2 linked regions of the Leptothrix cholodnii SP-6 genome follow. The protein of the gene in region 1 binds, or shares a complex with, the protein of each later gene. Links are inferred from orthologs where the notes say so. Each region holds a gene or a part of one and is shown on either strand. Other genes may lie near its edges.

Region 1 (5,666 bases):
GGCTTGACGCTGCCGCCATAGAGCAATTTCATCTGCGCGGCGTGCGGCGTTGCGGCAGCCAGCTGGGCGCGCAGCAGGGCATGCACTTCCTGAGCCTGTTCCGGGGTGGCCGTGCGACCGGTGCCGATCGCCCAGACCGGCTCGTAGGCAACCACGATTTCGCCGATGCAGTGCGTCAGGGCGTGGATCACGACCGAGAGCTGGCGCTTGACCACCGTTGCCGTTTCACCGGCCTCACGCTGCGCCAGCGTCTCGCCGACGCAGACGATCGGCGTGATGCCTCGGGCCAGCGCGGCCTTGGCCTTGTCGGCCACCAGCTGGTCGGATTCGGCGTGATAGGCGCGCCGCTCCGAGTGGCCGACGATGACATAGCGGCAGCCAAACTCGGCCAGCATCGCAGCCGACACCTCGCCGGTGTAGGCGCCCTGCTCGTGGGCCGAACAATCCTGCGCACCCCACAGAAGAGGGCTGCCGGCCAGCGTCACCGCCACCTCGGACAGATAGGGGAACGGCGCACACACCGCCACGTCGCAGCCAAAGGGCCGAGCGGCCAGCACGCCTTGCAGCAACTCGGCATTGGCAACGTGGCTGCCATGCATCTTCCAGTTGCCCACCACCAGTTTGCGATTCGTGTCCATCGAAGTTCCTCAGATTGTGTTTTTTGCTGCGGCCGTTGCGGCTCACCACTGCAGCACGATCTTGCCGATGTGCTGGTTCGATTCCATCAGGGCGTGCGCATCGGCCGCCTGCGCCGCCGGCAGCACGGCATGGATCACCGGCCGGACCTGCCGGGACTCCAGCAGAGGCCAGACCTGCGCACGCAGTGCCGCAGCGATCGCCGCCTTGAATGCGACAGGCCGCGCCCGCAGGGTCGAGCCCGTGATCGTCAGGCGTCGGCGCAACACCAGGCCGGCGTCGAACGACGCCTTGACGCCCCCCTGCACCGCGATGATGACCAGCCGACCGTCTTCGGCCAGGCAGCTGACCTCGCGCGCCACGTAGTCGCCCGCCACCATGTCGAGGATCACGTCGACGCCGCGGCCGTCCGTCAGGCGCAGGGCCTCGGCGGCGAAGTCCTGACTGCGATAGTTGATCGCGTGATCGGCACCCAGCGCCAGGCAAGCCTGGCACTTGTCGTCGCTGCCCGCCGTGGCGATGACCGTGGCGCCACGCGCCTTGGCCAGCTGGATGGCCGTCACGCCGATGCCACTGGTGCCACCTTGCACCAGCAAGGTCTCGCCCGACTGCAGGCGCGCGCGCTCGAAGACGTTCGACCAGACGGTGAAGAACGTCTCCGGCAGCGCGGCCGCCTGCACGTCGTCGAAACCGGCCGGCACCGGCAGGCATTGCCCGACCGGCGCGACGCAGTACTGGGCGTAGCCGCCGCCCGTCACGAGCGCGCAGACCCGCTGCCCGATGGCCAGGCCGGCCGCCTGCAGCGCCTGCGCGTCACCGGATTCGATGACACCGGCAAGCTCGAGGCCGGGCAGATCCGACGCACCCGCCGGGGGCGGATAGGCGCCCTTGCGCTGCAGCACGTCGGGCCGGTTGACACCGCTCGCGGCCACACGGATCAAGACCTCGCCGGCACCGGCCACGGGCACGGCACGCTGCGTCAGACGCAGCACATCGGGCGCGCCCGGCCGTGAGATCTCGATCGCGTTCATGGGCCGATCTTCTTACTGCTGCTGACCTTGCTGCTGCTGCGGCTGACCCGCTGCAGGCGCGCCGGACTCTTCAGTCGCAGGCTGTTCGGCACGTGCCGGACGCTCGCCACGCTCAGGACGATCGCCACCGCGGTCACGGCGCGGGCCGCGATCACCACGGTCGCCGCGGTCACCGAAACCGCCTTCACGGCGCGGCGCACGCTCTTCGAACTCCATGCCTTCCGGACGCTCGATCAGCGCCTTCATCGACAGCTTGATGCGGCCCTTCTCGTCGGTCTCGAGCACCTTGACCTTGACGACCTGGCCTTCGGTCAGGAAGTCGGTGACCTTCTCGACGCGCTGGTGCGCGATCTGGCTGATGTGCAGCAGTCCGTCCTTGCCGGGCAGGATGTTGATCAGCGCACCGAAGTCGAGGATCTTGACCACCGGACCTTCGTAGACCTTGCCGATCTCGGCTTCGGCGGTGATGTCGGCGATGCGCTTCTTGGCCAGTTCGGCCTTGTCGGCATCGGTCGATGCGATCGTGATCGTGCCGTCTTCGCCGATGTCGATCTGGCAGCCGGTCTCTTCGGTCAGCGCGCGGATCACCGAACCGCCCTTGCCGATCACGTCACGGATCTTCTCGGGGTTGATCTTCATCGTGTACAGGCGCGGCGCGAAGTTCGACACCTCGGTGTTGGCCGTGCCCATCGCCTCGACCATCTTGCCCAGGATGTGCAGGCGCGCTTCCTTGGCCTGCGCCAGTGCGACCTGCATGATCTCCTTGGTGATGCCCTGGATCTTGATGTCCATCTGCAGCGCGGTCACGCCGGCGGTGGTACCGGCCACCTTGAAGTCCATGTCGCCGAGGTGATCTTCATCGCCCAGGATGTCGGTCAGCACCGCGAAGCGGTTGCCTTCCTTGATCAGGCCCATGGCGATGCCGGCCACGTGCGCCTTCATCGGCACGCCGGCATCCATCATCGCCAGGCAACCGCCGCAGACCGAGGCCATCGACGACGAACCGTTCGATTCGGTGATCTCGGAGACCACGCGGATCGTGTAGCCGAACTCGTCCTTCGGGGGCAGCAGCGGCACCAGCGCGCGCTTGGCGAGGCGGCCGTGGCCGGTCTCGCGACGCTTGGTGGTGCCCATGCGGCCGACTTCGCCGGTGGCGAACGGAGGCATGTTGTAGTGGAACAGGAAGCTGTCGCGGAAGTCGCCGGCCAGCGCGTCAATGCGCTGCGAGTCCTGGTCGGTGCCGAGCGTGGCGACCACCAGGGCCTGGGTCTCGCCACGCGTGAACAGCGCCGAGCCGTGGGTGCGCGGCAGCACGCCGGTGCGGATCTCGATCGGGCGCACGGTGCGGGTGTCGCGGCCGTCGATGCGCGGCTCGCCTTGCAGGATCTGACCGCGCACGGTCTTGGCCTCGAGCTCGAACAGCAGGTTGTCGACGTCGACGTTGTCGAACACCACGCCGGCTTCGGCCAGCGAGATCTTCACTTCGGCGTAGGCCGCGCGGCAAGCATGCGTGCGAGCCTGCTTGTTGCGGATCTGGTAGGCCGCTTCGATCTTGGCCAGGCCGAACTCGGCGACCTTGGCGATCAGCGGCTCGTTGCGGGCCGGCGGCTGCCAGTCCCAGGCCGGCTTGCCGGCGTCACGCACGAGTTCGTTGATCGCGGCGATCGCGACCTTGGCCTGCTCGTGGCCGTAGACCACGGCGCCCAGCATCACCTCTTCGGTCAGCTGGTCGGCCTCGGATTCGACCATCAGCACGGCCGCTTCGGTGCCGGCGACGACCAGGTCCATCTTCGAGGACTTGAGCTGGGTCGGGCCCGGGTTGAGCACGTATTCGCCGTTGACGTAACCCACGCGGGCAGCGCCCACCGGGCCGTTGAACGGAATGCCCGAGATCGCCAGCGCGGCGCTCGAGCCGATCAGCGCGGCGATGTCGGCCGACGCTTCAGGGTTCAGCGACAGCACGTGCACGACCACGTGGACTTCGTTGTAGAAGCCTTCCGGGAACAGCGGGCGCAGCGGGCGGTCGATCAGGCGGCTGGTCAGCACTTCCAGTTCGGACGGCTTGGCTTCGCGCTTGAAGAAGCTGCCGGGGATCTTGCCGGCGGCGTAGGTCTTCTCGATGTAGTCGACCGTCAGCGGGAAGAAATCCTGGCCCGGCTTGGCGTTCTTGGCGCCCACCACGGTAGCCAGCACCACGGTGTCGTCGATGTTGACGATCACGGCACCGCCGGCCTGGCGCGAGATTTCACCGGTCTCGAGCGTGACGGTGTGCTGACCCCATTGGAAGGTCTTGGTGACTTTGTTGAACAGGCTCATGCGAGTCTCCTAGGCAGAAACATCCATCTGGTGGGATGTGGCACCCGAAGGCGCGTCAGCGTGGCGCAATGCCATTCCAGCGATGCCCGGCCGGACGGCGCGGAACTCGTTGGAATGACACAGCAGCGCGGCAGCCGGCGTGCTCCGATATCGATGACGATCCGCAAGCACAAAGAGCCTGTGCTGGAGAGGTCCAGACAGGCTCTTTGCATGCATGCGGTGATTACTTGCGCAGGCCCAGCTTCTGGATCAGCGAGGTGTAGCGGTCGGCGTCACGGCTCTTCAGGTAGTCGAGCAGCTTGCGGCGACGGCTCACCATGCGCAGCAGACCACGACGGCCGTGGTGATCCTTCATGTGGGTCTTGAAGTGCGGCATCAGGTGGTTGATGCGCGCGGTCAGCAGGGCGACCTGGACTTCCGGCGAACCCGTGTCGGACGGGGCGCGGGCATTGGAGGCGACGATCTCGGCCTTGTTGATTTCGGACATTTCGATTTCCTCGATGGATCGAAACCGCGCAGCCGGGGCTCGTGCCCGTGCAGCGGTTTCGGTGGCTACTTGCGGTCACGGGTGAAACCGACCCATGCCGTGCGAATCACGCCACCCTCTCGGGCAGCGAGCCGGCGATTATAGACGCAGCGCGCGCGCCAGCCGCTCCACACCCTTGAGCAAGCGCTGCGGGTCGCGCGAAGCGAAACACCAGCGCAGCCAGCCCTCGCCCTGCGGACCGAAGGCCACGCCCGGGGCCAGGCCCAGTCCGTGCTCGACCACCAGCCGCTTGGCCAGCGCCAGCGAGTCGTCCTGCCCCTGCACCCGCAGGAAGGCATACATTGCCCCGCGCGGGCGCGCCAGCTCGATGCCCGGCAGCGGCTGCAGGGCGTCGATCAGCGTGTCGCGACAGCGCCGCAGATGCGCCTGCAGCGCCGGTACCGACTGCGGCGCCTCGGCCAGCGCCGCCAACCCGGCGCGCTGCACGAACACCGGAACACACGAGGTGTTGAACTCGATCAGCTTGCCGAGCTCCTCGACGATCGACGGCGGCGCGATCAGGCAACCCAGCCGCCAGCCCGTCATCAGGAAACTCTTCGAGAAGCTGTGCACCACCAGCAGCCGGTCCTCGGGTTCGGCGATGTCGAGAAAGCTCGGCGCGCAGACCTGACCGTCGGCATCCGCCGCATCGGGGAAATAGAGCCGCTCGTAGACCTCGTCGGACACGATCCAGGTGCCGGTGCGGCGGCAGTGATCCAGGATCGCCTGTTGCTCGGCGGCAGTCAGCGTCCAGCCGGTCGGGTTGTTGGGCGCATTGACGATCAGCACCCGGGTGGCCGGCGTGATGGCGGCCAGCAGCTCGTCCAGATCGAGCATCCAAGCGCCGTTGCGCGGATGCAGGCTGATGCAGCGCACGCGCGCACCCATGATGGCCGGCTGCGCGACCAGATTCGGCCAGACCGGCACGACCGCCACCACCTCGTCGCCGGCGTCGACCAGCGCCTGCTGCGCGATCATCAGCGCGCTCACGCCCGACGACGTCACCGCGATGCGCTCGGCGCCCACGGGCTTGTGCAGACTGCTGACGTAGCGCGCCAGCGCCTGGCGCAGCTCCGGCAGACCCAGGTTGTGGCCGTAGAAGGTCTCGCCCGCCTCGATCGACGCCACTGCGGCATCGCGCACGCCGATCGGCGTGA
Region 2 (5,177 bases), 940 kb from region 1 along the record:
CGCCCTGCTGCCGCAGACCCCGCCGCTGCCGTGGGACGAGCTGATGCACCACGCGCCCTACCAGCGCGCGCTGGAACTGATCGGCGAGCCGGGCTGAATCCCGGCGCCCGCCGCCACAAGAAACGACAAAGCCGCCACGGCGAACCGTGGCGGCTTTTTACTGGGGGCCGCGGATCAGCGAACCGCGGCAGACGCGACGATCAGTGCGTCGAACCGGTCTCGAACGGCAGCTGCACCTGGCCGAGGTTGCGGCGGGTCTCGACCAGCACCAGCGGGCCGTCGTCGACCAGCACCACCGGCTTGATCTCGCGCGGCACACGCACCGGCTTGGGTTCGTTGGCGATCGCCTCCTGAACCTGGCGCACCTTGTCGGCGTTGCTGTTGACCCACTCCAGGCCGGCACCGCGTGCGATCTCGGCCAGCGTGTCGAGCGGCAGCGCATAGGGCTTGACGACCACCGTCGGCGCGGGCTCGAACGAAGCCGCCGGCACGGGCTGGGCCTCGATCACCACGGCCGCCGGCGGTTGCACGACCGGCGCAGCGATCACCGGAGCAGCCACGGGGGGCACCTCGGCAACAGGCTCGGCCACGGGCTGAACCGCCATCTGAACGACCGGCTCGGCGACCACGGCTTGCGCAGCGACCGCGGCTTGCGCAGGCAACTCCTCGCTGAACTCGGCGGCGGTGACGCCGCTGACCACTTCAGCGCCTTCGGCGGCTTCGGTTGCGTCAGCACCCTCGACACCGTCACGGCCACGACCACGGCCGCGGCGACGGCGGCGGCCGTCGCGCTGGGCCTCGGCCGACTCGGCGTCGACCGGTGCGGCGGCGCTTTCGTCCTGGGTCGACACGCCGACAGCACCTTCGACGGCGACCGGCGCATCAGCCGCAGCCGCGACGGGCTGTGCCACGGCGTCGGTGCTCAGGCCTTCGGCGCCTTCCGGACGCTGCTCTTCGCGGTCACGGCGGCCACCTCGACCACCACGGCGGCGACGGCGGCCGTCGCGCTCGGCGTTGGCCGCGTCGCTGCCGTCGGTCGAACCGGGCTGGGTTTCCTCGAAACCGCTGTTGGCCGCTTCGGCCAGGTTGCTGGTGTCGACCTCGGCCACAGCGGCGACGGGCGCCGGAGCGGGACGACGTTCACCACGCGGCGGGCGCTGCGTGGCGGGGGCATCACCCTCGCCCGCGACGACCTCGACGTTGCGCTCGCGGCGCTCGCCATTGCCGCGTGATTCGCCACGAGATTCACCCCGCGACTCGCCACGCGGGCGACGCTCGCCGCCGGCTTCGCGCGGCTCACGGGCTTCGCGCGGTTCGCGCGGTTCGCGGTTCTCGCGGCCCTCACGCGCTTCGGGCTTGATCGCCTCGGCGCGCGCTTCCTGGCGCTCGGCACCGCGTTCAGCGCCACGCTCGCCATTGCGTTCACCGCGACGGCCACCGCGCTCGCCACGCTCGGCCCCGCTGCCGTTGCGCTCGCCACCCCGCTCGGCGCCGTCACGACGGCCACCGCGGCGATCGCCACGCTCGCCCTTTTCGGTGCGCTCACCGCGCGAACCGGTGGTCTCCTTGGCGACGACCGGGGGCGCGACGGGCTCGGGAGCGACCACGACCGGCGCAGCCGCGCCACCGCCGAACAGCTTCTTGATCCAGCCGAAGAAACCCCCTTCGGCCGGCGCGGCCGGGGCAGCGACCGGCGCGGCAACGGGTGCGGGCCGAGCCACGGCCACCGGTGCGGGCGCGGGCGCCGGCTCGGGCTTGGGCGCGGCCACCGGCGCGGGCTGATCGGGCAGCACGCCCTTGATCAGCGGCTCCTGCTTGGCCTTGAGCTTCTCGCGACGGGTGATGCCGACTTCGTCTTCCGGCTCCTCGATCATCGTGTAGCTGGCCTGGATGTTCTCCAGCCGCGGATCGTCGTGGCGCAGGCGTTCGAGCTTGTAGTTGGGCGTCTCGAGGTGCTTGTTGGGCACCAGCAGCACGGTGGTGCGCTGCTTCAACTCGATCTTGGTGATCTCGGTGCGCTTCTCGTTGAGCAGGAAGCTGGTCACCTCGACCGGCACCTGCACGTGGACCGCCGCCGTGCCTTCCTTCATCGACTCTTCCTGGATGATGCGCAGGATCTGCAGCGCGGAAGATTCGGTGTCGCGGATGTGGCCGGTGCCGTTGCAGCGCGGGCAGGTGATGTGGTTGCCTTCGCTGAGCGCCGGGCGCAGGCGCTGGCGGCTGAGTTCGAGCAGGCCGAACTTGCTGATCGAGCTGAACTGCACGCGGGCACGGTCGGTGCGCAGCGCGTCGCGCAGCCGGGTCTCGACCTCGCGGCGGTTCTTGCTCTCCTCCATGTCGATGAAGTCGACCACGATCAGGCCGCCCAGGTCACGCAGGCGGCACTGGCGCGCGATCTCGTCGGCGGCTTCGAGGTTGGTGCGGGTGGCGGTTTCCTCGATGTCACCGCCGCGGGTGGCGCGCGCCGAGTTGACGTCGACGGCGACCAGCGCCTCGGTGTGGTCGATCACGATCGCGCCGCCCGACGGCAGGTGCACCGTGCGCGAGAACGCGGTCTCGATCTGGTGCTCGATCTGGAAGCGGCTGAACAGCGGCGCATCGTCGCGATACCGCTTCACGCGGTTGGCCGTGTCGGGCATCACGTGCAGCATGAACTGACGCGCCTGCTCGAAGATGTCGTCGGTGTCGATCAGGATCTCGCCGATGTCGGCGCTGAAGTAGTCGCGGATCGCACGGATCACCAGCGACGACTCCTGGTAGATCAGGAACGCACCGCGGCCACCCTTGGACGCGTCGTCGATCGCGGTCCAGAGCTTGAGCATGTAGTTCAGGTCCCACTGCAGCTCTTCGGCACTGCGGCCGATGCCGGCGGTGCGCGCGATCAGGCTCATGCCCTTGGGGTAGTCGAGCTGCTCGAGGTTTTCCTTGAGCTCTTCGCGCTGCTCGCCCTCGATGCGCCGGCTGACGCCGCCGCCGCGCGGGTTGTTGGGCATCAGCACCAGGTAGCGGCCGGCCAGCGACACGAAGGTGGTCAGCGCCGCGCCCTTGTTGCCGCGCTCTTCTTTTTCGACCTGGACCAGCAGTTCCTGGCCGTTGGAAATGACGTCGGAAATCTTGGCGTCGCGGACGCTGACGCCTTCCTTGAAATAGCTGCGCGAGATTTCCTTGAACGGCAGGAAACCGTGGCGGTCTTCGCCGTAATCGACGAAACAGGCCTCCAGCGAAGGCTCGACGCGGGTGACGACGGCCTTGTAGATGTTGCCCTTGCGCTGTTCGCGGCCCTCGATCTCGGTCTCGAAATCGAGCAGTTTCTGGCCATCGACGATCGCCAGGCGCCGCTCTTCGGGCTGCGTGGCATTGATCAGCATGCGTTTCATGCGTTCTCCTCGTACCTGCTCCGCATCGCGGCAGCAGAGTCATGCAAACAGTCGCTCGCAGGCCGGAACCCGCGAACAACCCCTGTTTGATGCCTGAGAACAGCGCAGCCCGCCCGAGAAGGAATCGCCCTGGACTGCGCGTGGCGGCCCCACGAGAGGGCCTGTGCGAGGCGGGGAAGCCTCAGCAGCGCAGCGTTGGCGCGCGTGCAGACAAGACAGACCCCGATTCGGCCCAATCCGGCTCGCCGTGATGCCGTCCATCGGACAGGCAGGGCACGGCCCCCACGCCTCCACCACGCGCAGCGAGCGCGCAGCTCGACCCGGCGCGCAAGGCGCGTCCGGTCGGCGAGGGACGGGGATGGAAGGGTTCGGCCATGGGATGGCGTCTGTTGTCGCAACACAAACTGCAGCACCATCAAAACAGGGGCGCGGCAATCTGCCGGGCGCCCCTGTCGGACGGATGCTGCAGTCTTGAAAACCTTGACGTGGGGTTCAGACTGCGAAGTCTCTGGCGCGCCGCACTCGCATCCGCCAACTCACCTTGGGAGCCGGCACCATGCCAGACGCGTCGCACTGCATCAGCGTAAGCCGGCCGAAACGACATGCACCGTGTGCACGCCATCGGGGCCGGCACCGCGTCAGAAACTGCAGGCGCTCGATTCATCTGCTCGGCTCACCTCGAAGCCCTTAGGGCTTGCCCGGCGGCCACTTCGGCACGGCGGTGATACACCGCCGTTAAACTCAGACAAATCAAACACTTACAGCGCGAACGTGGTGCAAAGGATTATAGGGGTAAAGGCCAGGCCGGCCGGCGGCAGAAAAACAGCCGACAAAGTGCCGGCGTCAACGCCTGTGTCGGTGGTCGCCACCGCCTCGCCCCAGGTGCGCCATTTCCAGGTCGACGAGGCCGGCGCCGGGCAGCGGCTCGACAATTTCCTGATGCGCGAACTCAAGGGCGCGCCCAAGACGCTGGTCTACCGGATCATCCGCAGCGGCGAAGTGCGGGTCAACAAGGGCCGCGCCGGCGCAGACACCCGGCTGGCGATCGGCGACGACGTGCGGGTGCCGCCGCTGCGTCTGTCCGAACGGCCCGATCCGGCCGAATCGACCGTGCCGCCGCGCGAGTTCCCGATCCTGCTCGAAGACGAGCACCTGCTGGCGATCGCCAAGCCGGCCGGCGTGGCGGTGCACGGCGGCTCGGGCGTGAGCTTCGGCGTGATCGAGCAACTGCGGCGCGCGCGGCCGCAGGCGCGTTTTCTGGAACTGGTGCACCGGCTCGACAAGGAGACCTCCGGCATCTTGCTGGTGGCCAAGAAACGCAGCGCGCTGACGGCGCTGCAGGATCAGTTCCGCCAGCGCGACACCGGCAAGACCTACGCAGCCCTGGTCATCGGCGACTGGCCGGAGAACAAGAAGGTGATCGACGTGGCGCTGCACAAGTACACCGACGCCGGCGGCGAACGCCGCGTGCGCGCGGTGGCGGCCGACCACCCCGACGGCCGGCGCTCGATCTCGCTGGTGCAGGTGCTGAAACGCTTCGACGGCTACACCCTGCTCGACGTCACCATCAAGACCGGGCGCACGCACCAGATCCGCGTGCACCTGCAGCAGGCCGGCCACCCGATCGTCGGCGACGACAAGTACGGCGACTTCGCGCTCAACAAGGCGATGGCGCGCGGCGAGGCGGTGGCGGGCTGCCGCTTCGAGCGCATGTTCCTGCACGCGCGCCGGCTGGCGTTTGACCATCCGGCCAGCGGGGAACGGATCGAGCTCGAGGCGGCGCTGCCCGCCGAGTGCGCG

The links.
Region 2: the proteins of pnp (region 1) and LCHO_RS02980 are in contact, whole or in part, in a cryo-EM structure (PDB 9QH0), measured with the Escherichia coli proteins. The link is inferred for Leptothrix cholodnii SP-6 from one-to-one orthologs.

The regions. Positions count from the first base shown.
Region 1 is NC_010524.1:1,580,119-1,585,784, reverse strand. Bases 1,332-4,381 are described here. They hold pnp (polyribonucleotide nucleotidyltransferase), read right to left. Parts: upstream 3,984-4,381; coding sequence 1,680-3,983; downstream 1,332-1,679. Other genes in these bases: rpsO (30S ribosomal protein S15), read right to left, coding at 4,207-4,381; LCHO_RS07470 (NAD(P)H-quinone oxidoreductase), read right to left, coding at 1,332-1,667. Outside these bases: tpiA (triose-phosphate isomerase), read right to left, coding at 1-638; more of LCHO_RS07470, read right to left, coding at 681-1,331; more of rpsO, read right to left, coding at 4,382-4,476; LCHO_RS07455 (pyridoxal phosphate-dependent aminotransferase), read right to left, coding at 4,609-5,666. UniProt on the Escherichia coli protein: Involved in mRNA degradation. Catalyzes the phosphorolysis of single-stranded polyribonucleotides processively in the 3'- to 5'-direction. Also involved, along with RNase II, in tRNA processing.
Region 2 is NC_010524.1:638,081-643,257, reverse strand. The notes cover bases 1-3,741. They hold LCHO_RS02980 (Rne/Rng family ribonuclease), read right to left. Parts: upstream 3,378-3,741; coding sequence 201-3,377; downstream 1-200. Other genes in these bases: nagZ (beta-N-acetylhexosaminidase), read left to right, coding at 1-97. Outside these bases: LCHO_RS02975 (RluA family pseudouridine synthase), read left to right, coding at 4,230-5,177. UniProt on the Escherichia coli protein: Endoribonuclease that plays a central role in RNA processing and decay. Required for the maturation of 5S and 16S rRNAs and the majority of tRNAs. Also involved in the degradation of most mRNAs.